Regions from separate parts of the Flavobacterium sp. CAU 1735 genome, predicted to be linked through region 2. Evidence: riboswitches for the same ligand, from Rfam matches in the RefSeq annotation. Region 2 holds a riboswitch; the other holds the start of a gene.

Region 1 (16,005 bases), on a different contig from region 2:
TGACAGGTTTTCAAAACCTGTCAGGTGTGAAACTATTTGATATATATTAAATACTCTTTAGTAATGATTTCTATTTTATTGATCCTTATTTTGACTAAGACCGGAAAGTAAAAGATAAGCGCTATTATTTTTTATTTCTCTACAACAGGAAATAAAATAATTACGTACCGATTTAATTCTGTAGTTTTACGATATACTTTACCAGATTATAAAAATGAAAGGATTATTAAAAATTGTATCGCTAACTTTTTTATTCCTGTTAGCCGGATGTGCCAATTATTATTACTTAGGTGGACAACAAAAAGTAGAAACTGACAAACCCTACCAATACAATAAGTTTGTATTGTCTTTTGACAAAGGCCGACAGAAGCTTGATTTTTATACTTATGCTGACTATGTTTTCAATAAGATTGAACCGGAATATATCTTCTTTAAAAATCCGGAAATGAAGCGATTGTTACGCTATCGGATGGCACAAAAACCAACAGAGCAAATGTTGTTCATGTATACGTTTCAACCGACTTTTTCCAATATCCTGGGATTTTATTATAAAGGCTTGACCACGGCAGATATAAAAACGAAATATGGCAATAGCTCCCTAAAACAAATTGATAATCAGTTGTTATTTCAATATTCGTTCGAAAAATTTAGTGTTTTCGATTTTTATAAAGATGTCGAAGGTGGTGTAATTCGCTTTGTAGCTCTTAATAACCCGGATTATTCTCAGGATCCGGAGAGCAAATCATTTAGCAGAGAAATCGATAAAATATTTTTTGACGCCAATACTTTTTTAAAAGAAGGTACTATTGAAAAACTTAATTGAGTTGTGTCGCATTTTGTCTGTGCGAACAGCTCTTATACTATATTAGGTGTTGTAAAATAATTATAAATATTCAATTTGTAGTTTTTAGTATTCTTTGTAAAATTATTTTTATTGTTTTTGAGAATTAAATTTATAATATTGTGTCTTTTTGCGATTGTTGGTTAAAATGTAATTAATAATGGCATTAGCAATAATTTAAATTCGATGCCTTGGAAAGAAAAAATAATTTCGATTTTTTAAGACTGATACTCGCCTCACTGGTGATTTTTTCACATTCGTATCCATTGGCCGGATATCCGGAAATCTTTGAACAAATGACCGATAAGCAGCTAAATATCGGCGCTTTCTCAGTAGAAGGATTTTTTATTATTAGCGGTTACCTGATTATGATTAGCCTACGAAATAGTAAAACGATGATCAGCTATATGTGGAAGCGGTATTTACGGCTTTTTCCGGCACTGTTTGTTATGTTAGTAATCACCATGCTACTATTAATTGTAGTATATGAAGGGAAGGATCTTTTTGTTCAAAAAGATTACTTTACCTATTTTCGAAGAAACATCACGCTATATAGAGCACAATATCACGTAAAAGGGATTTTTGAAACCAATCCGTATCCCAGAGCGATAAACGGTAGCCTATGGTCATTAAGCTACGAATTCACGATGTATATTATTATTCTGCTTTTATTTCCATTCCGAAAAATGAGAATCGGATTGATGCTACTAATTGCCATTTGGTCTTTTTGTGTTTTTGCCAACCATTATGATCCGCTGTTATTTAATGAACTATCTACAAAAATATATTTGAATTCGGATCAGTTTTATCGTTTAGGCGCATTTTTTATGGGTGGCTCCATTCTAAGTTATTTCAACTTAAAAAAGATCAATAAACCCTATATAAAGCTTGGACTTTTGACAGTGCTTATAGGATCTTTATTTTTTAATTTTTATAAAACGACATCGTATATCGTTCTACCAATACTAATTCTATTGGTATGTATTTCGTATTCGAAAAAATTGAATTATATACCGCATCGGATTGGCGACATATCCTATGGTGTCTATATTTATGGGTTCTTAGTACAACAAACATTGATGTATTATTGCTGTTTTTCGCCATTAATGCTAACATTAATAAGTTTACCGATTACGTATCTATTTGCCTTTTTATCATGGAATTATATTGAAAAACCAGCTTTGCAATATAAAAATTTTGTATAAATCGGTTAGTAGATAAAGCCACATCTGCGGCTTTATCTTTTTTAGTTAGTGACCAGCTTATAATGATTATCCTCTGTTGACAATAGCCTGATTTAAAGCGGAAACGATTTTTTTGATATACGTTTCGTCAGTTGAAATAATACTGTTTGCTTCACCGGCATTGGTTCCGATACGAACAGTAAATGAATCTTTAATAGTAATATGCCATATTACTCCTAAAACAATTAAAATTGCACCTATCATGATTTGAAAATCATTCGGTATAAAAAGAGCAATTAAACCAGTTATTATTACTACCCAAGCGTTAAATCGACTTCCTTTTATTCGATTAACTGCTACTGATGAAATGTTGCGTAGCACATAGGTTTTGTCATCAACTATATATCTTGACTTCGTTACGGATACTGTAAGATCCCGATAAAAAAAATGCTCTTTTGTTTTTTCTTCCATATGTTTTTGATTTTATTGAAACAAAAGAACCATAATCTATCATGGATTTATTACTGAAATCCACAAAACAAAACCTTTGTAAAAAACACTTCTCTAATTTTTTCTTCTTATTGAGAAATATTTAATAAAAGGCATTATTTTTGAAAGACTCTTTTAAAATTATCAAAATGAGAAACTACATTTTTATACTTTTGTTACTGCTCAATCTATCCTGTACCAAAACCAGTCAGGAGCTTGTTTGGTATGATCCAATTGTAGTCATGGATATAGATAAAGATTCCGAACACGCCGATATCAGAGTTGCCCTTGGAATTAGTGCACAGGTTTTCTACTTGTCTGAAAAAGAAGAAAATTTCACCGAATTGTTGGAAGAACTTTCGAATAGTTACCATAATCAGCAACCGGTAAAGATCGGAATAGAAAATGGTACGAATCAGATCAAAATAGTAGCCCGAACGAATAAAAAATAATTTCGTTTTTAATTTGATCAAATAATTTACCCGCCTTTTAGCAATAAGGTATTAAACCATATGAAAAAAATAATAGCAGTCATTTTATTAGTAGCGTGTCATTCGTTTGTACATGCACAAGACAATATAAATAAAGAATTAAGCAAATTGTTCCTTAATCTTAAATTGGAATTAGCGCCCGAAAAAATGATTGCTGATTCCAACCTTACGTTTGAAAAATTTGTAAGAGACATTCCGGAATTTGATGATAAAGTAACCATATTGCTTACGGAATTTACGGAAAATAAAGCCATAACATCCAAAATAGTAACCGGAGAAATTCAGATCATTCAAAAAAATAGTGAGATAAAATACGGAAAATATGAGGTTGTTCAAAACCTGAAATTTCAAACGTTTGAGGAATTACTTCAAGTGTATAATAAGCTTTCGAAGCAATACGAAGCATTAGGACGTTATAATAGAACACATACAAATGAAGAAGGAGATAAATACTTTGTTAAACATATCAGTAAAACAATTACACTAGAAGATAAGTCAAAAAGTATCCAACTCAGTTTGAGTTATTCGATTCCCAGAAATAAAGAAACGGGATATCATCTTTTTATAGGTTATCGTTTTTAAAATTTTAATTAAAAATACTATAACCAGCGCTAAACTTAAGCTCCAAAGAATATATATTACTGTACAGATCTCTTTTTAAAACTTTAGAGGATTCAATGCAACAAATTTTGAATACGTAAAATTATAGGGTTGATTAGTCATATCAAAATCTACTATTTCTTTCCGCCACTTATAAAACATTTCAAACCATTTATTTTTTATTTCCTTGTAAATTTTGAAACCAAGATTGGTAAATATTGTTTTAGATTTAATTTCTGAGCTAACAGGATTATCAATCAAAAGTAAATCGTTATAACATTTATCCAGGTAAAAGGCAATTCTTCCAATAGCTTCGTGTTGTTGTTTTTTATCAAAAGAATTATTCTCTATACAAGCATCTAGGCATATAAAAGTGGTATAATAAGTATAAAGTGCATGAAAAATAATATGTATGCTTCTTTTTTCGACAGGAATACCATTGGGCAAATTTATAGTTTCAAGAATAGTAGTACTACTTATTTTTAAAAATTTAGTTATGTCATAAGTTAGTGTATTAAAAATAACATGACCCGTTTGATGTGCAACATCATCTATAAAAAAAACTTCATCATAATCATCCTGATATGCATTAAAAAAGCTAATGCCATTCGCAGCGAATGTTGCAAATGAATTTCGTTTGTTTGTATCTACCTTAAAGATAACACATTTTGAAGCATACTTTTCAATCAATTCAAACTGAGAAGGGATGTGTTTTTTAATCAAATTATATGCTTTAGTTATATTTTGAATATGATGTTTTGATATTTGATTAATTTCCACGTCTAAAAATACGCCTTCGGAATCACAGTAAAAAGGTTTTAGCGAAGCAAGATTATATTTCAATAACTCTATTTTAGTGTTTTCAATATGGTATATCGGTTCATGTTTAAAATGAATCATGCGATCATTTTTTGATAGTTTTAGCTCTTTTCCATGTAATTTTAAACGAGTTTTCTTATAAGAAGTATGTAGCCAGCCAACATTTGGAATATAAATTCTACCAAATTCATCAGTAGTGATCTCAATTTCCATGTTATTTTTTGCATAGCCAATAATGATATTCTCTAAAACTTGCTCTCTGTTTTTGATATACATAAATATAAAAGGATCGCAGTATATTGCTTCATCATTAAAATCGATCAAATCAAAAATGGATTGATTTTCTTTAAAGAGCAATATTTTTACCGAATTGATGAGTTCATAAGAGTTCTCTATTAATAGTGGTTTAATTATTTTATAGATAGGATTGTTCATAGCAGTAAATAATTAAATTACTGAAATAGTACTAAAATAGAGGTTCCCAGAAGGTTTATCATCATATGAGTCATTACACTATAAATAAAACCAAAGTGCAACCGGATATAACTAAAAATAAACCCGGCCATAAAATACGGAAGCAATATAAGCGGACTTAAAAAAAGAATTTCCCGGGTAATTTTAAAGTTTGGCAAATGCAGATAACCAAAGGTGATCACACTAAAAATAACAAAGAGCCTGACATGTCTTTTAAAAAAATAATCGAAAAGGTGATCGTATTTTTTTAAAAAGATAAAAGAACAAATAAAAACCATACCTCCTGATAAAAAAGCAAGCGTATTTGGTAGCCAATTTTCGAATATGACTTCGGAAGAAACCAGTAAAGTAAGCACTAATGTCAGTATACCTAAAAAGCAGGATAAATTAAACCTGCTGTATTTTAGGTAAAGTCGAAAGAGGATTTCTTCCCGGAGCGGAGCTATAATAATAGGAAATAAAAAGAGCCATTTGACACCTTGTTCTGAAGGATAAGCAGATTGAAAATCAGGTAACAAGTATACCGTTAAGAGGGAACTAAATAGCAAAAAAACAAAATTTAAAAGAATTAAAAATAGTATGCTATTTATTTTATCCTTGATACCATTTGAGGTGATAATCTCTTTTGAAGGAAATAAAACAAACCAAACAAAGTGTTTTAATATAAGCATACTTCTCTAAGATTATAGGATTTATAAAAGAGATACTATTTTTAAGTCTTGAAAAAATTACAATTTAGGATGCTTATCCAAAAATTCACCCCATTCCCGTGCCGTTTTCCCAACTTTTCCCCAAATACCATGGCAATCCCATAAATTTTCCAAACCACCATTTATAGTTTTGAGTACCTCCTCACTTTGTATCGTAAAAGCCATGTTTTTAAAGGCTTCCAAACTTAAATTCTGCTTCTTTTTTTTCATTTTCAATTTACTTTAAAAGATTAATAAATTTGATTTACAATGCAATTTTAGCTTATATGCTTTTATTTGAAATAAAACCAATAGCGGAGGAGCGTTTGTATGTTCTAGAAGTTAACGTTTTAAATTTAAACGTTTTAACTGAAATAAAGAATAGAAAAATTCTTTTGAGTGTATTTGCGTATTGTCACTCAGAATGAGTACCAAAATCATAGTTACACCGGATAGGTTTCTAAAACCTGTCGGTTGTAAAAAACAAAAACAATTCTATTTTTCACTACATTTACTACGGCTTTAGGGGTATTCTGAAAAGAATTGAGAGAGTCCCTTTGAACCTGATCCGGTTAACACCGGCGTAGGGAAAAGTTTATCTTCTTTTATTTGTCTTTATCGGGACAACTATTGCCATTTTAGTAACAATCGGAATAACCTGAATTATTATTCGGGAAGGAAGCAATAGTAATAGTATGAATACAAAATATACCTATCCGGTAGTTTTAACCATAGCCGGATTCGATGGAAGTGGTGGAGCCGGAATCCAGGGCGACACCAATACAATCAATGCATTAGGATGTTATCCTACATCGGTGTTAACGGCACTTCCGGTGCAAAATACGGGTGGTGTAAAAGCGATTCATAGCATTCCGCCTGAAATCGTAGCCTTGCAATTGCAAACGATACTGGAAGATATTCGTCCGGATGCAATCAAAATTGGAATGGTGCATACACAGGAACTCGTAGCCGTTATTGCGGCTATACTTCGAGAATATCCGGACATTCCGGTGGTATTCGACCCGGTAATGGTCGCTACTAGTGGTCATCGTTTGATTGAATCCGAAACCATAACCGAAATTGTAGACAAGCTGTTTCCATTGGCGACGCTGATCACACCCAATCTCGATGAAGCAGCCGTTTTAACAGGGAGTCCAATTACAAGTGTAGCGGAAATGCATAGCGCTGGAGCGATGATCATGCAAAAAGGTTGTCCGCATTTATTACTAAAAGGCGGGCATTTGCCAACTACAGTACTGACTTCACTTTTGTTTGATAAACAAGGTGTGATAGCAACCCATACTTCCGAAAAAATAGAGACAAACAATATGCACGGTTCGGGTTGTACCTTGTCGGCGGCTATTGCGAGTTATCTGGCACTTGGGAACAACTTATCCGATGCCGTTAGTCTGGCGCAACAGTATGTACACCGGGCAATATCGGAAGGTGCCGATGTTGCGATAGGAAAGGGTAATGGTCCGTTAAATCATTTTTTTGAACCGCAGAAAAGGGTTAAAAAAGAAAAACCTCGTTAAATAACGAGGCTTCTCCCAAATAACCAAAATAACAAATAAAAAATAAAAAGCTATTTACAATCAGTCTATTGGCTGATGTTTTTTACGGTTAAATACCCAGAATATAATCGGGAATACCAATAACGTTAGTACGGTAGCGGTGATCAATCCACCGATGATCACAATGGCCAGCGGTTTTTGAGATTCCGAACCAATTCCGGTTGAAGTAGCCGCCGGTAATAATCCGATGGAAGCCATTAAGGCGGTCATCACTACCGGACGGGTTCTGATTTTTACGGCTTCGATAATCGAAGTGTTGAGATCCATTTTTTCCTTGAGGTTCTTATGGAATTCCGATATCAGAATTACACCGTTTTGAATACAGATACCAAAAAGAGCAATAAATCCAACTCCGGCCGAAATACCAAAATTAATTCCGGTAAGGTGTAAGGCAATGATACCTCCGATTACGGCAAACGGAACGTTCGCTAATACAAGTAAGGAGTCTTTTATATTTCCGAACATAATAAATAGCAACACAAAGATTCCAATCAAACTAATCGGTACAACCTGACTCAAACGTTGTGTGGCACGAACCTGATTTTCAAATTCACCGGTCCAACCAAAATGGTAACCGTTTGGAAGTTCCACATTTTTATTAACCACCGCTTGTGCATCGGCAATAGTACTACCCAGGTCACGATCGCGGACAGAGAATTTTACAGCAATAAAACGTTTGGTATTATCACGGTAAATAAACGCCGGACCAGTAATCTTTTTCACGGTTGCAATTTCCTTAAGCGGAATTTTGACACCGTCGATTGTTGGCACCTTAAGTTGTGACAGGTCATTTTCATCTTTTCGGTATTCTTTGGTATAACGAACCCGAACGTCAAATTTCTTTTCACCTTCGTATTTCTGAGTGGCCGTTTTTCCACCAAAGGCCATTTCCAATACGGCTTGTGCATCGGCAAGGGTAACGCCATAAGCGGCCATTTTGCCACGATCCAGAATTACGCTCACTTCCGGTTGTCCTACGTTTCGAAGGATTCCCACGTCTTTAATTCCGTCGATTCCCTTGATTTGTGTCAGTACTTTTGCTGCCAGTTCGTCCAGCTTATTCAGGTCTTCACCATAAATTTTTACGGCATTGGAAGCTTTAAACCCGGCAACGGCCTCGGCTACGTTATCGATAACCGGTTGGGAATAGTTGTAGGTAATCCCCTGAATCTGTTTTAATTTGGTGTCCATTTGATCAATCAGTTCTTCCTGACTGATATTGCGTTTCCATTCTTTTTTAGGATATAAATCCACCTGGAATTGGGCGAAACCGAAACCATTCGGATCCGTTCCGTCATTACTACGCCCAGTTTGCGAAAGTACCTGTTCTACTTCCGGGAAACTTCCCAGTATGGTACGTATTTCGGCCGATATTTTGTTACTTTCCGGTAGGGAAGTACTAATAGGCATTTCGGCGGTTACCCATAAGGCACCTTCATTTAATTGCGGCAGGAATTCCGTTCCTAAGAATTTCGCCGAAATAAAGGTTACTACCATAAAGGCAATGGAGACAAAAAGGGTTTTCTGTTTGTGTTTGAACGTGAAGTTAAACGATTTTTCTACAATCCTGTTCCAAAAATTTACAAACGGATTGTTCTTTTCTTTTACGTTTTTGTTTAATAAAATATGCGACAATACCGGAACCAGCGTCAGGGTGAAAATAAGCGCACCCAATAACGCGAATCCAAGCGTATAGGCTAATGGCGCAAACATTTTCCCTTCTACTTTCTGGAAGGAGAAAATCGGAATCAGCGCGGTGATAATAATCAGTTTGGAGAAGAAAATTGCTTTCCCCATTTCTGTACCGGTTTTTTTGATCACACTACCAATAGCCAGTTTGTTATAGGCTTTCATTCCTTTTTTATGCGCGAGGTGGTCGAGTGTCACAAAGATACCTTCGACCATCACGACGGCTCCGTCAATGATGATCCCGAAATCGACCGCACCGAGTGACAGTAGGTTGGCACTCATTCCTTTTAACTTCAAACACAGGAAGGCAAAAAGGAGCGATAGCGGGATAATAATGGCTACGGTTAACGTCGTTCGCCAGTCGGCCATAAAGAGGAATACAATCACGGTCACGAAAATGATTCCTTCAAACAGGTTGTGCATTACCGTAGCGGTCGTAAAGTTCATCAGATCGTCACGATCGTAAAACGTTACCATTTTGATGTCTTTTGGCAATACCGTTTCGTTGATCTCGTTGATCTTTTCTTTGATGCTGGTTAATACCTCTTTTGGGTTTTCTCCTTTTCGCATCACAACAATACCTTCCACGACATCACTATTTTTATCCAGTCCGACCTGACCTACACGCGGGTAGGAGCTTTCGGCCACATCGGCCAGATTTTTCACCAAAACCGGATTACCGCCGGCATCGGCTACGATGATATTTTGAATGTCTTCGATCGAACTCAGCAATCCCACACCACGAACCACGTAGGCCTGGCCGTTCTTTTCGATCACGTCACCACCAACGTTCAGGTTACTTTTATTTACAGCGTCGAATACTTCCAACGGCGTAATATTATATTTGGACAAACGTCCCGGATCGACACTAATTTCATAGGTTTTTTCCTGTCCACCAAAGGCTACGATATCGGCTACACCCGGTACGGCACGTAACTGGCGGTCGATTACCCAGTTTTGATAGGTTAGGAGGTCACGGGTATCCCGATCCTTACTTTTTAAGACATAACGGAATACTTCCCCGGTTGGACCATAAGGCGGCTGAACATCCGGATCGACACCATCGGGTAGGGAAACGGTTCGCAGCTGATTATTGACCTGTTGACGGGCAAAAAAGTCGTCGACATCATCTTCAAAAATAATTTTGATCACCGAAAGACCAAACATTGTAATACTTCGAACACTTGTCTTTTTCTGAACGGAATTCATCGCGATCTCGATAGGAGTCGTTACAAAACGTTCGATTTCTTCGGCACTTCGACCGTTCCATTCGGTAACAATAATGATTTGCGTATTGGTTACATCGGGAAAGGCTTCGATGGGCATGTTTTTAAAGGCGACAAACCCGGAAATGGCGAGAATACCGACCCAGAAAAACGTAAATGCTTTATTCTTGAGGGAAAAAGCAATAATATTTCGGATAAATTTATTCATATCTATTCATTTAGGGCGCCGTAAACTAACAACTGGTTTTGTGTCATTACATTTTCTCCTTCGTTGATACCGCTTGAAATATAAGCCGTATCGCCAACCTGACGGAAAACTTCCACTTGTCGGGCTTCGATATTATTTCGGTCTTTATAGACTACCACAAAATTTTTGCTTTTGTCGAAGATCACTGCCGAAGCCGGAACCGCCAACATTTTTTTGTCGCTTTCCATATAGGAGATTTTAATGGAAGCACGCATTTCCGGTTTTAAAACATATTCCGGGTTATTTAATTTGATCAAGACTTTCATGGCTTTGGTATCCGGATCGATAATATTAAAGATCTTATCCACTTTACCGTTAAAAACCTTATCCGGATAACTCAACGTTGTTACGGCTGCGTTTTCGCCCAGTTTGATCTGGTTGATATCCGTTTCGGTTACATTGGCAATGGCCCACACATCGTTGATCTCGGCGATATCGAAAATATTGTCGCTTCGGTCGTTACGCAGTAACATATTTTCGTTGATGTCTTTCTGGATGATAAAACCACTCAACGGAGAACGCACTTCATAAATAGCGCCCGATTTGATATTGTAAATTTTATAGGTTTCCTGAATACGTTGTAATTGCGATTTGGCCTTATCGTAGTTGCTTTTGGCTTCCAAAACATCGCGTTCGGCATTTAATTTCCCTTCGAATAACTCCTGCGCTACCTTAAGGTTGTTTTTTGCTACGATTACATCATTTTTAGCGTCGTCGAGCTCTTTTTCAAAATCGGCTACTTCGGTACTTCGGATCGTAGCGAGCAATTGTCCTTTTTTAACATAATCGCCCAATTCCACATATACTTTGGCTACGCTACCGCCAACAACCGGGAATACCTCAATGGTTTTGTTGTTGTCGGTTGTGATTTTTCCGTAATAATTCAGTTCGTTGCGAAGCGGTTCTAAAGTCACCGGAGCTGTTTTGGTGGTTTGTAGCATTTTATTGCTCAGCACAAAAGTTTCTTTTATTTCCGCTTTTTTTTCTTTGTCCTGACACGAAATTAAGGCCAGTAGCGACAGACAGGTTATTATTGGATATTTCATATTAGAAGATGGTTGAATTGGTGATATGATTGATTTGTTCTCCGGACAGGATCAGTTGTTTGCGCATTTCGTTTAACTGCAGTGTACTTTGGTTATAGCTTTCCATAAAATCGGTAAACTCCAATAGCGAAATATTGCGACGCTGAAAGTTCATCAATACGCCTTTGTAAACCAGGTCGAGATTTTCGTTTATGGATTTCGACAAGGACGTATATTCTTTTTTCTGTTCCTTCCAGATCGAAAGTGAACTGTTTACTTGCGTCTTTAATTCGAGTGTTTTTTGATCTTTATTCACTTTTGACTGACCTAATTCGGCTTCGGCAATTTTGATATTTCCTTTATTTCGGTTCCAAAGCGGTAATGGAATTCCCAAGGTAAAGTTCACCTCGTTTTTAAAAGCACCACCCACCTGATCGTAGGCCAGACCGGCTGTGACATCCGGAACCGATAATGATTTTTGAAGCTTTACCGCCAATTCCTGGTTTTCAACCTGTTTTAGAACACTCAGGTATTCCGGATTTTTTTCCTTAGCGATGTTAAACAATTCACTTTCGGCATATTTCGGACTATTAAAAACAAGCATTAGCTCACTTTCATCGGCCAATGGCGTTAATTCTTCGTCAATACCGGTAAGAATAGTTAGTTTTTGTTTGTTTTCGGCAATGTCTTTTTGGATGGCAATACGATCGTTTTTAAGATTTAGCAATAAGGATTGCAGGCGTACCACATCTTTTAAAGGAACATTACCTTTATCGGCCTGTACTTCGTAGGATTGTAACAGGCTTTCAATTTGAGCTGTTTGCGATTCGATACTGGCAATTTTCTTCTGATCGAAAAAGACCGTATAAAAGCTTTGACGCAGTTCGTGTTTTAGATCCTGCATTAATTCTTCAAATTGCAATTCGGCCAGTGCCACATTGGATTTTGCCAGTTTGATCTCGTTGCGTTTTTTACCTCCAATATGAATCAGCTGATCTACAGCAACGGCTTTTTGTCCATTTTTGCCCACGTCGAAATACCGTTTGTCTTCGGGATTTAAGGCGTTAAAAGCCAATGACATATTCGGATGATCCCAGATCCGGGCCTGAATAACAGCAGCCTGTGCCGCGGTGATATTGTATTGTTCGGCCAGTAACTGGAAATTGTTTTTCTGCATGGCGTCTTCACAGTCTTTTAGCGTAATATTCTTTTGTGAAAAGGCCAACTGGAAAAACAGCAGTGATAGTATAAAAGGAGCTACTTTCATCTATAAAGAGTTTAATTTGTTACAAAGATGCAGGCAGTAACCTTAAAACAGCCTTAAAGCCGACCTTAAAAAAAGCTTAAAAAGGTATAGATGAATCGGAAAAAGGTGTTTTAAACCGGGAAAGTAAGCGTAAATTCGTGTTGTTCGGAAGTATCGTCATACGTATAGGCTAATTGTGCCTTATGTAAATCCAGAATACGTTTGGCGATGCGAAGTCCCAAACCGGAGCCCTGAATTTTTTGATTTTTGGTTCCTCGAACAAACGAGTTGAAAATTTTCTTTTCTTCTTCCGGGGAAAGTTTTTCTCCTTTATTGATCAATCGAATCTGAATATTCCCCGTTGGATTATCTTCAATGATCACATTTACTTTACGGTCGTACGAATAAAGATAGGCATTTTTAAAAAGATTGGCAAAAACGATCTCTAATAATGAGGTTATTCCTTTGATTTCCAGATCGGATTCGGTATTTCCGATTTCAAAATTCATTTGGAAATCCGGGAAGTTTTTAATCGTTTTTTCATAAACCTGAAAAATGATTTCGTCAATGCGCACTTGTTGGAAATTGGTACCAAAACTGGATGCATTGATTTGTGCCAGTAGCAATAACGAGTTGATCAAATCAGATATCTGGTTGACATCCTTACTCATATTATTCAGGTAATTGAGTGTATGCTCACTATGACCGCCTTGTTGTATCAGATTTTCCAACTGTAAAGTCAACCGGCTGATCGGTGTGCGCAATTCATGAGAAGCATTTGAGGTAAATTCTTTTTGTGCGAGGTACGAACGTTCGATACGCAACAACATCTGGTTAAAGGCCTTGGAAAGTAAATTGATCTCATCCGATTTGGATGATTCGATAATCTGAGTATTTAGTTTGTTAATCGAAATACTGGTGATGATCTTTTGGAAATTATCAAGCGGTTCCAGTGATTTCCGAATCAGGAAGTAGGTGGTAACCCATACCAGTGTGGTTCCGATAAAAAACGACAAGATCAGAATCTGGTATAAAAATTCCAGTTTGCTCATCCCGGATTTGTCTTCGGCGGCAATAATAATATAATAATCGGTATTGTTATAAATATGAAAAACGCCCAATACATCTTTCTCTTTTTCGATCGTATAAACCCGTTTGTGTTTTTTTATTTTCTGTAGAAAATTGACATCCCATTTTACCGAAGCGTCGTCGATACTACTATAAATCAGTTTGTAATTGCTATCAAAAATCAATGTCTTTTCATTGTAAAGTTTATTGATTGTATTTTGATCGATAAGCTTTAAAATCTGATTGTCTATATCTTTTACTTCAAGTAATAGTTTAGTAGTGGTTAGTGCTTTTTCTTCGAGACGTTCCATAAACTCTTCTTTCCGGAAGGTAGAGAATGAGATATAGATAAATATAGCCGATATACCGTAAATTACGGAAAACGCAATACTGACATTTACGGCTATACGTCTCTTTAACGTCATTTTATTCGTCTTTTAGGTAATACCCAAAACCCGGTCGGGTATGAATGAGTTTGTTCTCGTGGTTTTTATCGATTTTTTTTCGAAGGAAATTAATATACACTTCGATGGTATTCAGATTGGTGTCAAAATGAGAATCCCAAATCTGTTCCGAGATGGTCTGTTTGGAAAGTGTTCTACCTTTGGCTTTGGCCAGTAATAATAACAGCTGGTATTCTTTCTGTGTAAGCTCAACAGTGGTGCCGGCTCGTTTTACCGTCATCGAAGTGGGCGCGATTTCAAGGTCGTCAATCACGATTATTTTTTCCTCGTTTTGCGGTGTTGCACTACGTCGTAACAGGGCCAAAACCCGAATCAACAGTTCTTCCAGATGAAACGGTTTTACCAGATAATCGTCGGCACCCAATTGAAATGCATCCATTTTGTCGTTAAGATCGCCATAAGCGCTGATCATCAGGATAGGTGTCGTCTGGTCGGTTTCCCGAATCTGACTGCATACATCCAGTCCGTTGATTTTTGGGACGTTAATGTCTAGTAAGTAAATATTGTATTGTCCGGAACGTAATTGGCGGAAAAAGACTTCTCCGTCGAATACGCAATCACACGCAATGTCTTTTGTTTTTAAAAAGTCACTGATTTCTTTTGAGAGTACTAAGTCGTCTTCCAGGAGCAGAATTTTAATCATTTGATGGCGGCTGTCAGATAAGAATAGTAAAAGTAGGAAAGTTATGCGATTCTAAAAAATAAAGCCCGGAATAATGTGTTATGGATTTGATCCGCACAGCTGCACAATCATTTTGCACAGTTGCTTGGGTTCAAACGGTTTGATAATGATACCATTCATCTCGGCGGCAAATACCTGTTCGGAAATTTCCTGTTTGTCGAAAGCGGTCAATGCAATAACCGGAATGTTGATACCCAATTCGCGAATACGTTTGGTGGTTTCAAAACCATTGATAGCTGGCATGTTAATGTCCATTAACACCACATCGAACGTTTCTTTTTGCAAAAGATCCAGCGCGTGGAAGCCGTTATCGACAATCACATTCGGGAAATTATTGTCGTCCAGGATTTTTTTGGTGACTATCTGATTGATTTTATTGTCTTCAACAACCAATACGCGATAGCTTTGTTCCAAAGCGTATTCCACTTCGAGGTTATCTGTATAGTATTTGATTTCTTCCGGATCCGAATCAAAGCCAATAATCACCGTCATGGTTGTTCCTACGTTTTCTTTACTTTTAATACTGATTTCGCCGTTAAAAAGCGTTACGAGTTGTTTTACAATCGGAAGTCCGAGACCGGTTCCCTGATAATCGTCTTCCTTGCGTTCGATCTGGACAAATTTTTCAAAAACCTTTTCCTGATCTTCTTCGGCGATACCAATCCCGTTATCGATCACTTCAAAGCGGAGGTAATAAATCGTGCCTTCAATTTTTTCAATTTGCGCGGTGATTTTAACGCGGCCTTTATGGGTGAATTTAAGTGCATTTCCGATCAGATTCATAAAAATCTGAGACAAACGTACCCGATCACCAATCAGTAACGTAGGGATGTCTTCGTCTACTTCAAGTAGCAATCTGTTTTTGTTTTTTTCAGCCAAAAACATCAAACTGTCGGTTACCAGATGTAAGTCCTCGATAATGTTAAACGCCGAATTTTCCAGTTTGATCTTGTTTTCATCAATTTTATACACCTGTAAAATATCATTTACCAGCGACAATAAATATTTGGCCGAAAATTTTAAGGATTTCAGATACGAACTTTCCGAAAGTTCTTTGTGTTCGTCGGTAATAATATCGGTGATTCCTACCACGCCATAGAGCGGTGTACGCAATTCGTGACTAATCGTGGAGATAAATTGCGATTTGAGTTGGGAAACTTCTTCGGCCTGATCTTTGGCTTCTTTTAATTGTTTATT
Region 2 (16,005 bases):
AGAAATGGGATTTGATCATGTATTATTAGTCACCGGGGAAGCCAACTATACGGTAAACATCGATTACTTTTTAAAAGCCATCGCGCAGATCAAACCGGATTTTTCGAATATCTCCGTAGAAGTACAACCGCTTTCGGAAACCGAATACCAACAATTGCACGACGCGGGTGTTTACTCCGTACTCGTTTACCAGGAAACCTACCATCGGGACGTTTACAAACAGTACCATCCCAAAGGCAAGAAATCAAACTTTGACTTCCGACTTGAAACACCCGATCGGATCGGAACGGCCGGTATCCATAAAATCGGCCTTGGCGTACTGTTAGGACTGGAAGACTGGCGAACAGATAGTTTTTTTAATGCGCTCCACCTCGATTATTTACAACGAACCTACTGGCAAAGCAAATTTTCGGTTTCCTTTCCGCGGTTACGTCCGGCAGAAGGCATTATCGAGCCCAACTTTATCATGGACGACCGCGATCTGACACAGCTTATTTGTGCGTATCGCCTTTGGAATGAAGACCTGGAACTTTCGATTTCCACCCGGGAAAATGAAAGATTCCGAGACAATATTATACCGATTGGCGTTACCAGTATGAGTGCCGGATCAAAAACCAATCCCGGTGGTTATGCCGTCGATCCGCAATCGCTGGAACAATTTGAAACCAGTGACGAACGTCCGGCCAACATTATCGCACAAATCATTGCAACCAAAGGCTACGAACCCGTTTGGAAAGACTGGGATAACAGTTACAACTAATTAAAACATGATCACAATACAGGATTTTTTACGATACAACCGTCAAATGCTCCTACCGGAAATTGGCGAAGCGGGTCAGTTACGGTTAAAAAACGCCAAAGTACTGGTTATCGGTGCGGGTGGTTTGGGTTGCCCGATCTTGCAATACCTCGCCACAGCCGGTGTGGGTACATTGGGAATTATCGATTTTGACACGGTAGAAATTCACAACCTTCACCGTCAGATTTTATATACGGAAGCAGCTATTGGTCAACCAAAAGCAGAAATCGCATCTGCTGTAATCCGGCAATTAAACCCGGAAATCAACTGCCTCGTTTTTAATGAAAAACTAACTGCTGCAAATGCGAATTCCATTTTACAGGATTTTGATGTGATAGTGGATGGTTGTGATAATTTCGCGACCCGCTATCTTGTGAACGACACCTGCGTGATTTTGAAAAAACCACTGGTTTATGGTAGTATTTTAAAATTTGAAGGGCAACTGGCGGTTTTTAATCATAACGGAAGTAAACAGCTTCGCGATTTGTTTCCGGAACCACCCGATCCGAAAGATGTACCCAATTGTAGTTTGAATGGCGTAATGGGTACGCTACCCGGAATTATCGGTACGATGATGGCCCATGAAACCCTGAAGCTGATCATCGGTTTACCGACCTTGCAAAACGAGCTGATTCTTTTTAATACCTTGTCGTGGCAGTTTACGAAACTAAACTTTTAGGTTTTTCATACTTGATAGCTATCACACCTGACAGGTTTTGGAAACCTGTCAGGTGTGACTATAGAGCAAATAAAAAAAGCTGTTTTAAACAGCTTTTTTACTCTTTAGTACTTTCATAAAACTTTCGCGGTTCACTTCGAAAGCGCCCAGACTTTCCAAATGTTCGTTATAAACCTGACAATCCAGTAACAGATAATTATTCGCTTTTAGATATTCCACCAATTTGATAAAAGCCACTTTCGAGGCATTCGACACTTTGGCAAACATACTCTCGCCACAAAAGATATGGCCGAGATCCACTCCATATAATCCGCCAACTAATTGCTCGTCCTGCCAGACCTCAACCGATTGCGCATGTCCCAATTCGTTAAGTTTGCAATAGGCTTCAATCATATCGTCCGTAATCCAGGTACCGTTTTGCCCTTCGCGTTTTATCGACTGACAATTGGAAATCACCGCCCGAAAATCGCGGTTAAAAGTTACCGTAAAAATATTCCGGTTTAGGACATTCCGCATACTTTTTGAAATGTTCAACTCATCCAAAAGCAGCACCATTCTCGGATCGGGCGCCCACCAGGTAATCGGTTCCCCATCTTCAAACCAGGGAAATATTCCGGAATTATAGGCCAATAGCAATCGTTCGGTCGACAAATCGCCACCAACGGCCAGGATACCGGAAAAATCCGTTTCGGTTACCGGAGGAAAATAAAGTTCTTTGGTTAAAAAATACATGGTCTATAAAAAACAAATCCTGAAAGTTAGCACTATCAGGATTTTTATTTTTGGATTAGAACGGTAAATCGTCGTGCTCTTCTTCGTTAAAATTGGAGGCCGGTTCAAAAGCATCGGCTGCCGGAACCGAAGGCATTGGTTGCGCATAACCTGCCGGCGCTTCCGCCTGCATTCTTTCGATACGCCATCCCTGGATCGTATTAAAATATTTCGCTTCACCCTGTGGATTCACCCACTCTCTACCTCTTAGGTTAATCGATACTTTAACCTGTTCTCCTACTTTATAACTATCCAGTAATTCACATTTATCCTGAGTAAACTCAACCATAATATGTTGTGGATATTGCTCTTCTGTAGTTACAACCAACTCTCTCTTTTTAAAACTGGCACTGATTTGCTGTGTTCCGTTAATCACTTTTATTTTCCCTGTAACTTCCATAGTAAAAATATTAATTGTTTTTATAGTGAGGTTTATTACTAAACCGTCTTATTATTTTTTAGACAAAAGCACCTTCCATGCGGTGGCTACTTCGTTATTATCCAGATATTCTTTAGCCATCTGGTGTTTTTTGGTTTCATCGTCGGCACTAATCACCGCTTTTACGCCAAAATCTTCTTTTACAAAGATAGCGATATCTTCGTCGGTTGGTAACGCTTCCACATTTCCTAATTTTCCAAGATCATTCCCGTCGAAAACCGGACTTTCTTTAATAAATTCCGGAATAGCATCAACGCCAATTCCCAATGTGGTAAGCGGTTTTTCCACTTCAAAAAGTCCCATATTGGCTCTGGAATACCAGTTTCCGCCCATTCGGGATACCAAGTCGATTTTATGTTGATCAATCGCTCCGTTTTCGTCCAGTATCGCTTCGTCCACATGGATTTTCACCACTTCACAAATGATCAGATTACCAGCACCGCCTTCGGTTCCCAATTTGACGATATCGTTTACCTTACATTCAAACTGTACCGGACTTTCGCCCACGCGATACGGTTTTACCACATCCGAAGGAACCATCGTTAATCCGGATTTTAAAAACTCATTTACACCATCGCCATATTCGGTACTCGATAAGGATGCCTGTTGTACAATCGGGTAGTTTACGATATTGATCACCACTTCTCCAGTTTGTTCCGCATTGATTAAAGTATGCTTAACGGTATTGTTACGCACTCTTCTTGCCGGCGAAAAAATCAGTATCGGCGGATTGGAACTAAACACATTAAAAAAGCTGAACGGTGATAAATTCGGATTTCCGTTTTCATCCATTGTACTCGCAAAAGCAATGGGTCTTGGCCCAACAGCACCTTGCAAATACGCTTGTAATTTCATCGGATTTAACTCCTTTGGATCGACACTAAGCATGGTTGTAAAAGTTTTGACAAATATACTTTTTTAGCCGGAATCAAAACACAAAACCGATCAGATAATCCGGAAAATTTGATCCCGGCAGAGCATTTCCCAATCTTCTTTTTGCTCCCTTATATCTTTTCCTTACTTTTAAACACAAATATTGTATCGCATGAATCTTTCCGAAAGACGTAACCTTATCCGCTGGATTATTATATTGGGTTCCTTTAATATCCTGGTTTTCATATTATGGAATACGTATACTTTTTTCCAGAAGTTTAAGGACGAGGAACGTTTAAAGATGGAACTTTGGGCTACAGCTACCAAAACGCTAAACAATGCCGATGAAAATACCGAAGTGGAACTACCGTTTCAGATTCTGAGTAACAATACCACTATCCCGATTATCCAGACTACAGACAAAGATAGCATTATCAATATGATCAATGTTGATAAGGAAATCAGTGCCGATTCGGATCGTTCAAAAGCCTATCTGAACAAATTACGTTCGGAGAACCAACCAATCATTATGGATTTGGGTGGTAAAAATCAGTTTCTGTATTACGGCAATTCGTCCTTACTGACCAAATTAAAATTCTACCCGATCGCTTTGGTGCTTATCGGACTGTTTTTTAGTGGTATGATTTTCAGTTTTTACCGCGCCAGCAAAATGGCGACCCAAAACAAACTATGGGCCGGTATGGCGAAGGAAACCGCACATCAGATCGGCACACCGTTATCATCACTGATCGGATGGGTCGAAATTATGAAAGCGGATGATGTAGATGAGACGACCGTTTCGGAAATTGAAAAAGACATTAACCGACTGCAAACCATTACCGATCGTTTTTCTAAAATTGGCTCTGAGCCGGTATTAGAAGACCACGATCTGATACAGGAAACGGAACAATCGTATGACTATCTGAAATCGAGAACTTCCAAACAGGTTGAATTTACGTTTCAGGCACCGGACTATCCGATTCATATCCTGATGAACCCGGCTTTGCATAGTTGGACTATCGAAAATCTGGTTAAAAATGCGATCGATGCGATGAAAGGTAAAGGAAAACTTCATATTGCAATCGAAGACACCGAACGCTTTGTAAAGATTAAAGTGACTGATACCGGAAGTGGTATTCCAAAGAAATTATTCAACAGTATATTTGATCCCGGATTTACGACCAAAAAACGCGGCTGGGGACTTGGACTGTCGCTAACCAAACGTATTGTAGAAGAATATCACAGTGGAAAAATTAAAGTGGCGCATTCGGAAATCGGAAAAGGAACCACGATGCAGATTACTTTTAAAAAGGCTACTGTTTAATCAATCCCTTACGCAACAGATTCTTTTTAACAAACGTTGCTTTTTCACCATCCCAGGTATAGGTTTCTTTCCAGACCTGTTCCTCCATTACCGATTCGTTTTCATTGGCTGATTCCTGTTCTTCGGCTTCTTCAGTAATTTTAAAGATATGACCTGGCTTACCACCCGGTTCAGTCGGAAAAATAAACGTTTCGCCATGGTAGTAAACACCGGCATCAGCAACCGACATTTTTTCGGGCAGTTCCAGTAGTTTCTTCCCCGTCCATCCGAAATAAAAGAAGTAGGTTGGAATTCCGCAGGCTTCTCCGCTAAAACTGATCCGATAGATATTTTGTATATTCTGAAGTCCGTAATTCCCCATCAGGCTTTGCTGATGAAAATGACTTTCGACAATATTTTTCCGTATTTCTTTACTGTCCAACAAAGTGTTGTTTTGATCCAGAACTTTAATCCCCAGAATGTATTCCTGAGCGATATAATCTTCTTCTTTTTTAGCACTGACACGCTCTAAAACCGTTAGAAAAGAAAGAGTATTGGTTGTTTTAAAATCGAGTGCCAGAAACCCAAGCCACAGATAGCCTTTTTTGGTTGTAGTACCGGATAGGTATTGGATTTCCACCCAATTCATATCGATCCCTTTTATTTTCTGTGTCTTCTGAGTTAGCTTTTTTACCATAACTCTTTTCCCCAGTTGTAAAGAATCGACCAACTTTCCGGAAGTTGACGGCACATCGCGGACATAACAGTTTGCAACGCCAACTATTCCTTCTTTTTCGATAACAGCAGTGTCGTCCGAATAGCCTACATCCTTACCGTAAAGCCACAAACCACTGTTGGTACCCTGCGAAAACACCGCTCCGGAAACCAGAAGCAGTAAAAGCAACACTATTTTTTTCATTAATTAAAGATTGCTGGCAATAGCCTGTGCCAGCTCTTCAAATTGTTGTTGGGTTAAACTGGTTTTACGCTGGAAACGCATATCGTCCATATCCTGAAGTGGAATAAGGTGTACGTGAACATGCGGTACTTCAAGGCCTACCACCGCCATACCGATTCGTTTGCAAGCCACGGTTTTCTCCAAAGCTTTGGCTACTTTTCTGGAAAAGCGCATCAGCTCCAGATAATGGTCTTCTTCCATATCGAAAATCTTATTGATTTCCGTTTTCGGAATACAAAGCGTGTGTCCTTTTGCATTTGGGTTAATATCCAGAAATGCCAGAAAGTTATCGTCTTCCGCTACTTTATGGCAGGGAATTTCGCCGTTGATGATTTTGGTAAAAATGGAGCTCATAGGAATTAGTCTCTTGAGATTTCTAAGATTTCGAATTTTAAGGTTCCGTTTGGCACCTGGATTTCTGCGATTTCGCCCACCGATTTTCCAAGTAAGCCTTTACCGATTGGAGACGTAACCGAAATTTTACCGGTTTTCAGATCCGCTTCGCTTTCGGCCACAAGCGTATATTTCAATTCCATACCATTGGTCTGGTTCTTGATTTTCACTGTTGACAATACTAATACTTTCGAAACATCCAGTTGTGATTCGTCGATCAAACGAGCATTTGCCACTACCTCTTCCATTTTGGCGATTTTCAATTCCAAAAGCCCCTGTGCCTCTTTAGCAGCATCATATTCGGCATTTTCGGACAAGTCACCTTTATCTCTTGCTTCAGCAATAGCCTGTGAGGCACGCGGACGTTCCACACTCTTTAGCTGATCCAGCTCATCTCTTAATTTTTTTAATCCTTCGGCAGTATAATAAGATACTTTAGTCATATTTTCGTCGTTTATATAAATAGAAAAAATCCCATCAAAAACGGGATTTATGTCTACAAAGATATATTTTTTTATTTATTTCGTTTTTAATTATGCTCTTTATAGCACAAGTCAAAGTTAATTAAATTAAATTTGTTTTTCAATTGTTTTACTAGATTTTATATGAAAAAATACCTCTTTTTATTGTTTTTAGCGGCTTTTATCGGAAGCTGTAGCAAAGACAGTGTTGTAAACAATAATAACCCTTACCTACCTAACTATCCGGTTTCTTTAACGATCAACTTAAACCTTCCGGCTTATAGTTCCTTAAAGTTTATCAACGGTTATGCGTATGTATCGGGGCCTGGAGCCGGAGTACGCGGCATTATTCTTTTTAAAGGTGCCACCGGGATTGTAGCTTTCGACCGTGCCTGTCCGAATCAGGGATTAAGCGATTGTTCCACTATGGATGTAGATGGCATTGATGCGGTTTGTCCCTGCGACAATAAAAGATATAGTTTATACACCGGAATTGGCGGTGGCCAATATCCGATGAAACAATATCGTACAGAACAAGTCGGCGATATCGTTCGGGTTTACAATTAATAAAAAAGGCTGTCTTTGGACAGCCTTTTTTATACTTTTATAATCACACCTGACAGGTTTTAGAAACCTGTCAGGTGTAGAAATTAAAATTTCAGTGTTAAACCACCCATAAAATTGATTCGCGCCTGCGGATAATAACCAACGCCTTCGATTGTCGTAACCTGATTTGGATTGGACCAATCGTCATCGTAGGTATAGAAAAACCCGTTTGACTGGTATTTGGTATTGAATATATTATTCACCAATCCGGTAATCACAATTGATTTAAAAATCTTTTTCGGTTTGATTTCATAAATGATATTAAAATCAGAAACCGCATAGGATTTTAAGATTGATTTTTCCGAATCGACATTCCCCATATACTGATTTCCAACAAACTTAGACAACAAGGTTAGCTGTAGGTTTTTTAACGGCAACCAGGTAATCGCATTCCCAGCTATAAAATCGGGTGAAAAAGCAATGTTAGTTTTCCCGAAATTGTGCAATTCGCCATCTTTATTCGCTACAAAATCGACAATCTTGTTTTGGCTGATGGTTGCATTTTGACGCAATACCCATTTCTCCGAAATAAAAATACTGGCATCCAATTCCAATCCAACACGGTAACTGTTATCTACATTAACCCGTTTCGATTCTCCAACATCATTCAACGCACCCGTCAACACCAACTGATCTTTATATTTCATATAGTAGGCGTTTACATTTAGCTTCGCTACTCGCGATGCATAGCGCCATCCCAATTCATAATCGTCCATTTTTTCTGGTTTCGGAACGTTTCCTTCATAATCGTTACGATTGGGTTCCCGACTGGCTTTGGCATATGAAAAATAGAAACTGTTTTTAGGATTCAGCACATAATTCAATCCTCCTTTTGGATTAAAAAAGCGGAACGTATCGTCCACCAATCCGGTTTTAACCGCATTCGCTTTGTAATTTACGTTTCGATATTGTAAATCACCATACAAACTTAAGGCCGATGTAATATCGTAGGTGGCCTTTGCAAATACGTTGACATCGGTTTTAATTCCTTTGTCATCGTAAAAAAGCTGACCGTAATCGTAGGCTGCTTTTTCCTTTACCCATAACAATTTTCCAAAGTGACCGCCTTCAAATTTATTAGCACCACCGCCGATAACCATATCCAGTTTGTCATTTTTATAATTGGATGAAAATGTAAAACCGTAGAAATCGTTGTCCAGCCATTTTTGGTTGATCAGATCCGATCTGGAGATTGTTGTTCCGTTATCGACAAACGGCGTTAATCCAAATTCCGAGAACTTCCCACTTCGCTTATAGCTTTCATAATAACCTTTTCCTTTGGTATAATGCGCCGCCAGATTCGTCGACCAGTTATCGTTCCATTTTTCATTCCAGTGTAATTGGTAATGATCCTGATTAAAATTATCGGTTTGATTATCGTAGAACTTCACCTGACCGTTATCATCAAAATACAAACCGGAAATATTAAACCTCGGATTGTTATCCAACATATTTTCGTCCAAACCTAAATCTTTCAGTTCCATCCCATCCAAACCGTTCCAAGACTGGTATGTTTTTTCCGAACCTCCAAAAACCAATGCTTTGATCAAGGTTGTTTTCCCCACATAGGTACCCTGAAGGAAATATGATTTCAGATCGGAAGACGCCCGGTCGATATAACCATCGGAATTGATTTTCGACAAACGTCCAGCCAATTCGAATTTGTTATTCAACAATCCCGAGCTGAATTTTACCGTATGTTTCCGGGTGTTAAAACTTCCAAAGGAATTTGAGATTTCACCATTTCCTTTTTCCGAATAACCATCGGTTAGCATATTTAAACTGGCACCAAAAGCTCCGGCACCATTGGTTGATGTTCCGGCACCGCGTTGCAACTGCAAACTTTCGACCGATGAGGCAAAATCGGGCATGTTCACCCAGAAAGTTCCCTGAGATTCCGAGTCGTTATACGGAATTCCATTAATGGTTACATTCACACGGGTCGCATCGCTACCCCGCACCCGAATTCCGGTATAGCCTACGCCATTCCCAGCATCGGTTGTGGTTACCACCGACGGCAGGTAATTTATCAGGACAGGTATATCCTGACCAAGGTTTCGTTCGGATATTTGTTTTTTTCCGACATTACTAAACGTAACCGGCGTTTTGTCGGCAGCACGAACCGCCGATACCAATACTTCGTCCAGTTGTTTTGTTTTTGTAGAATCGGTTACGGTTTTTTCCTGTGCGAAAAGCACCACCGGCTGAAGACATAGTAACGCCACAACGGATTGTAATACTGTTTTCATTCGTAAAATGTTACGAATAAAAGGGGTAATTATTCTTTGATTAATAAAAAATGATGTTTCCACGACACACGAATACCCTACGGCATCTGTGATGTCTTATTCCCTAAACAGCATTACCTGTTCCAGGTTCATTGGGTATGATCTCAGCTCGATTGTCCGGTTTTGAATCCGGATATAAGCACCCCTTTGAGACAGGACAAAATTATAAAAAGAAATCGCATAAAATCAAATCCGGATAGAAAAAACACAAAAAAGAACGTTTTTTCCCTATTGCGATTACACAATTCCTAATTTATTCCATTCCGGGTTTCCGGCGCGATTCTTTTTTCTGTGCCTGAAATCGTTTGTTTTGAATCCGTTTTTTTACCGCCGCATGTGGAATACGGGTTGCTTTTCGTTCTTTTTCGACCTGCAAAGCCTGTTGCATCAGCGATAGAAAACGCGTTGTCACGATTTCTTTATTTTTAAGCTGGCTTCGACTTTCCCCGCAACTAAGCAACAAAACACCTTCTTTTGTTAGTCGGTTTTCAAGTTTCGCCATCAGGAGTGTTTTTTCATCATCGGTAAACGCTCCGGAACCTGCAACATCAAAAACCAGTTGTATTTTGGTCGCTACTTTATTTACATGCTGACCACCCGCACCACTACTTCTTACCGCCTTATAGCGTAATTCGGCAAATAGTATTTCTTTTTGCATATTATCGTGGCTGATGCGCCGGTTTTAATAAGTCGTTTACGGTTTTCACCGGATTAAAGGTCAGAAGCGGCACTTCGGCAAAAACCGTAATCCAGTTGGCCATCGCACCGTTCCATAAGCCCGGTAACTCATAGGCTTTAATATCTTTACAGCCTTTGGTTTTATTGACAATAAATCCGGTATTATGATCAACATAATTTTCCAGATTGAATTTTTCTCCTTTATAATCTTTTACACCACAAACCAAATCGACCGGATTAAAATGCGTCGATTCGCTTAGGATTAATGCCTGCTTTTTATTTTGAAGATCTATTTGTGACGATTCCACAATTTGCAACGAATGCATGCCTTCTTCACCCGTCACCCAAAACGGTCCGCCGCCCGGTTCTCCTTCATTTTTCACCATACCACACACCCGTATCGGTCGGTTTAAAAGCTGAAACAACTGACTCTTTTGGTTTTCGAATGTATATTTTGAAAAATTACGCGGTAAGACAACATTTAGTTCGCCGGTAGCAAAATCAATTATTTTTTGAACAATCGCCGGATCGGTTGTTGTTTCCAATACCTTTAGACTTTCGAAAATTTGTTCCTGTAGTCGTATCAGCAATCCACCTAATAATTTTTTATACCGAACTATCCCTTCAAAATGATTAAAACAAACATTATCGATATTTTTCACGAAAACAATATCGCTGGTCAGTCGGTTTAGATTCTGAATCAACGCCCCATGTCCGCCCGGTCGGAAGAAAAGCGAACCGTCTTCCAGTCGGAACGGATCATTATCAAGGCCAACCGCTAATGTATCCGTGGCTTTATCCTGAAAAGAATAGTCAACATCGACTGCATTTTCATTCGTCAAAACCACTTCTGAAAAACCTTCCAAATGTTCTTCCGAAACTGTAAAATGAATATGATGCTTACCCTCTACATTGGTGTATGCCTGTGCTTCTTTGAGATGCTTATAAATTGGCGTTGTGATCGCTTCTTTTTCCTGATGGAACGGCAATACGCCTTTCGGTTTATTCAGAAAATCGAATTTTGCCGGTGACAACATCGTTTCGATAAAACGGTAATATTTTTCATCCTGAGAAAAATCATCAAAACCTTCGTATTCCGATTTTGTTTCCTGAAGCACATCGGCATAAAACGGAAACTTTTCTATTCCAACCAAAAACACCGACAATTCCAATGCTTTCTTTCTATTTACATAAGCATTGATTGTTTCGTCGTGTAATTTAAACTCATTCAGAAAATCGACGAGAAATTTAAACATTCTACTGGCAGCACCCGAAGCCGGAACCAGTTTTTCGATCGAAAACCGATCCTGACGCGCTTCGAAATAATCGACCAATTCCTGCTCCTGATCTTCATCAAAGAGTCGGATTCCGTCGCCTACCGTTGCGATTTTATGAAGGTTGATTTTCGCAATTCCTTCGTTAAAGAACTTCAATTGCCTTTCGATAGCATCGATATTGGTTCCCCGATGCCACATTTGTAGAAAATCGGCCGATGTAAAGCCCAGGCTTTTGGCTTTAAGTAACATTTCCACCGCTTTTACCGCCGTTTCAAAACGTTGTTCTTTATTCCCCGAAAGGATAATATAGGGTTTATTATTTTCAATTAAGGCATTTTCAAAAAGCTGAAAGGTTTCTTCCCGTTTTTCCGGGCGATCCCTTAGGTCGTCTTTTTCCCAAGGCACATCAACATCCGTCAGGAAAAACAAATCGTAATTATGTTCACGCGCGGCATCGTCCAGTAATTCATCGCAAAATCCATAATAGATTTCCGAAAACACTTTGGTCACCATCAGATTGGTATCACAAAACAGCAACTTACTGGCAATCTGAACGGCTTCATTTTCGAGTTTCATCTGACCAACGGCAATCGGAAGCATATCGCTTTCATCACAAATTGCCTGTTGTTCTTCCCATTTTTGCTGTAGATAATTTCGCGCATATTCGGGTATCCAGATGGTTTTAAAATGTTCTGCCAACTGTCTGGACAATGTCGTTTTCCCTGTGCTTTCAGGGCCGTACATGGTTACTTTTATAACTTTTGAGTATCGTTGTTTAAGATCTTTCTCCATTCTAAATAGGCCGATATTGCCAATAGTGTAAATATTAAATACTGTAACGACAACATTCCCAACCCTCTATATGCATAAAGCGGTACCGCGATAATGTCGCCGATTATCCAAAGCGTCCAGTTTTCGATTTTTTTATTGGCCATATACCACATACCGGTAAAAAACAGCCCCGACGCCAATATGTCAACATAATTTTCGTGTTTGATTTCGTAATCAAACAAATTATAGATTGCGAAAATTATAATAATTGTTATTAAAAACAAGAATATACCGATAATTTTTTCGGTCAATGTTGTCCTGGATATGGACAAAGAATCAACATTTGTTCTTTTTCGGGCCCAATTGTACCAGCCGTAAATACTCATTATCGAGAAATATAGATTGATCAACATGTCGCCGAGATAGCCTGCCTGAAAAAGCAGGTAAACCGTAATGGTCGTCGCTATAAGCCCGGTTGGATAGACCCAAATATTTTCTTTTTTAGCATACCATACACTGGCAATACCAAAAACAAAGGCTATAAACTCCAGTACGATCTGTAGCGTTGACGCATTTTTATAGGCATCTAAAAAGAAATCCACCATACCTTATAAATCTGAAAAAAAGTCGACGTTTTTTTCGAAAGCCGTTCCGATTACTACCATGGTTGCTCCAGCCTGATAGACCTGTTCCATATGTGCTTTCGACCGAATTCCGCCGCCAACAATAAGCGGAATAGCAATATTTTCTGCGACCTTACGTACTGTCTCCAACGGAACAGGCAATTGCGCACCGCTACCCGCTTCGAGATACATCATTTTATGACCGATCATTTCTCCCGCAAGAGCTGTTGCGACAGCAATTTCCGGTTTGTCATTTGGTACCGGCATCGTTCCGCTAATATAGGAAACCGTTGTTTGCTTTCCGCTTTCAATGAGTATATAGCCGGTTGAGATTACTTCCAGTTGCGATTGTTTTAATAACGGAGCCGCCTGGACATGTTGTCCGATGAGATATTCCGGGTTTCTTCCGGAAATAAGCGACAAAAACAACATTCCGTCGGCATGATTGGTAATATGGGCCGCATTTCCCGGGAAAAGCAAAATCGGCAGCGTCAGTTTTGCCTTTAATGCTGCAATAATGGCATCCTGCTGATCATTAAACAACAAACTTCCGCCAATAAAAATATGTGTTGCGCCCGATAGTGCCATTTTATCAATCAGGACATCCAGCTGTTCGCAATCCACTTTATCCGGATCGAGCAAAATAGCCAGTAGTCGTTTTCCCTGTTGTTGTGCCGTTATAATTTGTTTGTAAATTTCCCCCATCATCTGCATGTATTTTGTTCGAGGGCATAAACCAATGTAAAGTCTTCGATTTCTTCAAAATAAAATTCAAAATCTTTTCGAAAATTATCCTTGGTGACGGTTGCCGTTCCTTTCTTATCGTCCATTACAAACGGATGAACAGTCATATTGTCTTTAAAACTCAGGCTTCGGGAATTGCACATTTTATATTTTGCTTCTTTCGCGCCCCAAATCACGGTTAACTTCCGGATATAATCGGGTTCGGATTTATCGAGAAAAGCAAATTCCGGATCGATAAATTTATCAGCAATTTTACTGATCTTCTCCCGTCGCAGCTCCATGTCGATTCCGACATTATTTTTTCCAACAATAATCGCTGAAAATTCATAGGAATGTGTAATTGAAATATTCTTACCATCGCTTAAATGTGGTTTTCCAAAAGCGTCGTAATACAGGTCCAAATCGGTATAACCGAGCTCCGCGAACAGATTTCGTACACTTAGAAATCCTCTTTGATGTTGTTCGGATTTCATTCCGTTTACACGTACGCGGCTCGAGTCCTTTAACGGTTTATCGCGGAATAATTCGTCCAGTGATTCTGTGATTTTCCAAACCAGAACCCGGGTATCAGGATCTATTTTTATTGTTTTATAAAGCGGCATTAGCGCGGATGGTTTATATATTGAAGCGGTAAATTTTTATTTTTCTGATAACGAAAACGTTAGCTTTTCCGGCAAACACGAAATATCCGGTTATCCTTCCAATTTTAAAAACTAATTCCGTAAATTTGCACTAAATTTTTTGTAAATACAAATAATAAAGCAGATGAGCACAAAAACATTGCCTTTCGTGGCTTACAAAGTAAAAGATATTTCTCTGGCCGCCTGGGGAAGAAAAGAGATCGAATTAGCAGAAGCGGAAATGCCGGGATTAATGGCACTTCGTGCAGAATATAAAGAGGAGCAACCTCTTAAAGGTGCTCGTATTGCAGGATGTCTTCACATGACGATCCAAACTGCGGTTTTAATCGAAACTTTAATCGCTTTAGGAGCTGAAGTTACCTGGAGTTCTTGTAATATTTTCTCTACTCAGGATCAGGCCGCTGCTGCAATTGCTGCAACAGGTGTACAGGTTTATGCATGGAAAGGTCTTAACGAGGAAGAATTTGACTGGTGTATTGAGCAGACCTTATTCTTTGGAGAAGACAGACAACCATTAAACATGATCTTAGATGACGGTGGTGATTTAACCAATATGGTTATCGACCGTTATCCGGAATTAATCCCTGCTATTAAAGGATTATCAGAAGAAACTACAACAGGAGTACACCGTTTATACGAAAGAATGAAAAACGGAACATTACCAATGCCTGCTATCAACGTAAACGACTCGGTTACCAAATCGAAATTCGACAACAAATACGGTTGTAAAGAAAGTGCTGTGGATGCAATCCGTCGTGCTACAGACGTAATGTTAGCCGGTAAAAGAGTAGTTGTTTGCGGATACGGTGACGTTGGAAAAGGTACAGCGGCTTCTTTCCGTGGCGCCGGTTCTATTGTAACCGTTACCGAAATCGATCCAATCTGTGCTTTACAGGCTGCAATGGACGGTTATGAAGTTAAAAAATTAGATACTGTAGTAGGTAATGCTGATATCATCATCACTACAACAGGAAACAAAGACATCGTTATCGGAAAACATTTCGAGAAGATGAAAGACAAAACGATCGTTTGTAACATTGGTCACTTCGATAACGAAATCGATATGGCCTGGTTAAACAAAAACCACGGTGCTTCTAAAATCGAAATCAAACCTCAGGTTGACAAATACACCATCAACGGTGTAGATATTATCATTTTGGCCGAAGGTCGTTTGGTAAACTTAGGTTGTGCAACAGGACACCCAAGCTTTGTAATGAGTAACTCGTTCACCAACCAAACGTTGGCACAGATCGAATTATGGAAACACAGCGACAAATACGAAAATCAGGTATATATGCTACCAAAACACTTAGATGAAAAAGTAGCCGCTTTACACCTTGCCAAATTAGGCGTTGAACTGGAAACATTAAACACAGAGCAAGCCGCTTATATTGGTGTTGAAGTTTCTGGACCATTCAAACCGGAATATTACAGATATTAATCCCCAAAATATCCTGTAACAGAAAAGACCTCAAAATTGAGGTCTTTTTTTTATACCTAATAGTAAAACCTGACAGGTTTTAATCTCAGCATATGAACCTGTCAGGTTTGGCTACTAATAATAACACTATAACCTAGCAGGTTTTAATCTCAGTATGTATTTAAATCAGGTGTCTAGCAGCAAACAATAAGCAACAATAAAACCTGACAGGTTTTACTTAGCACAGGTTAAACCTGTCAGGTTTGTCTACGAATAAGCAC

The links. Region 2 has a riboswitch for thiamine pyrophosphate ahead of AAFN64_RS15000 (TonB-dependent receptor). Riboswitches for the same ligand answer to the same signal wherever they lie in the genome.
Region 1: linked by a shared signal. The riboswitch ahead of thiD (bifunctional hydroxymethylpyrimidine kinase/phosphomethylpyrimidine kinase) and the one ahead of AAFN64_RS15000 (TonB-dependent receptor) in region 2 are both predicted to bind thiamine pyrophosphate.

Annotation. Positions count from the first base shown of each region.
Region 1 covers NZ_JBDQQQ010000002.1:172,366-188,370, forward strand. Annotated here, with positions in the region: gene AAFN64_RS07895 (hypothetical protein) at 215-823, shown strand; gene AAFN64_RS07900 (acyltransferase) at 1,033-2,046, shown strand; gene AAFN64_RS07905 (DUF6232 family protein) at 2,113-2,496, opposite strand; gene AAFN64_RS07910 (hypothetical protein) at 2,664-2,966, shown strand; gene AAFN64_RS07915 (hypothetical protein) at 3,027-3,587, shown strand; gene AAFN64_RS07920 (hypothetical protein) at 3,663-4,859, opposite strand; gene AAFN64_RS07925 (CPBP family glutamic-type intramembrane protease) at 4,877-5,569, opposite strand; gene AAFN64_RS07930 (hypothetical protein) at 5,627-5,818, opposite strand; TPP riboswitch at 6,102-6,194, shown strand; gene thiD (bifunctional hydroxymethylpyrimidine kinase/phosphomethylpyrimidine kinase) at 6,283-7,122, shown strand; gene AAFN64_RS07940 (CusA/CzcA family heavy metal efflux RND transporter) at 7,183-10,284, opposite strand; gene AAFN64_RS07945 (efflux RND transporter periplasmic adaptor subunit) at 10,287-11,369, opposite strand; gene AAFN64_RS07950 (TolC family protein) at 11,371-12,615, opposite strand; gene AAFN64_RS07955 (HAMP domain-containing sensor histidine kinase) at 12,726-14,087, opposite strand; gene AAFN64_RS07960 (response regulator transcription factor) at 14,089-14,769, opposite strand; gene AAFN64_RS07965 (ATP-binding protein) at 14,848-16,005, opposite strand, start outside.
Region 2 covers NZ_JBDQQQ010000007.1:124,701-140,705, forward strand. Annotated here, with positions in the region: gene thiH (2-iminoacetate synthase ThiH) at 1-760, shown strand, start outside; gene AAFN64_RS14955 (HesA/MoeB/ThiF family protein) at 768-1,478, shown strand; gene aat (leucyl/phenylalanyl-tRNA--protein transferase) at 1,563-2,210, opposite strand; gene AAFN64_RS14965 (DUF3127 domain-containing protein) at 2,266-2,649, opposite strand; gene AAFN64_RS14970 (flavin reductase family protein) at 2,701-3,576, opposite strand; gene AAFN64_RS14975 (HAMP domain-containing sensor histidine kinase) at 3,734-4,885, shown strand; gene AAFN64_RS14980 (hypothetical protein) at 4,875-5,783, opposite strand; gene AAFN64_RS14985 (HIT family protein) at 5,787-6,176, opposite strand; gene greA (transcription elongation factor GreA) at 6,182-6,658, opposite strand; gene AAFN64_RS14995 (hypothetical protein) at 6,821-7,243, shown strand; gene AAFN64_RS15000 (TonB-dependent receptor) at 7,327-9,531, opposite strand; TPP riboswitch at 9,615-9,727, opposite strand; gene arfB (alternative ribosome rescue aminoacyl-tRNA hydrolase ArfB) at 9,824-10,228, opposite strand; gene AAFN64_RS15010 (DUF4301 family protein) at 10,230-12,317, opposite strand; gene pnuC (nicotinamide riboside transporter PnuC) at 12,278-12,901, opposite strand; gene AAFN64_RS15020 (geranylgeranylglyceryl/heptaprenylglyceryl phosphate synthase) at 12,905-13,627, opposite strand; gene AAFN64_RS15025 (4'-phosphopantetheinyl transferase superfamily protein) at 13,624-14,265, opposite strand; gene ahcY (adenosylhomocysteinase) at 14,429-15,745, shown strand.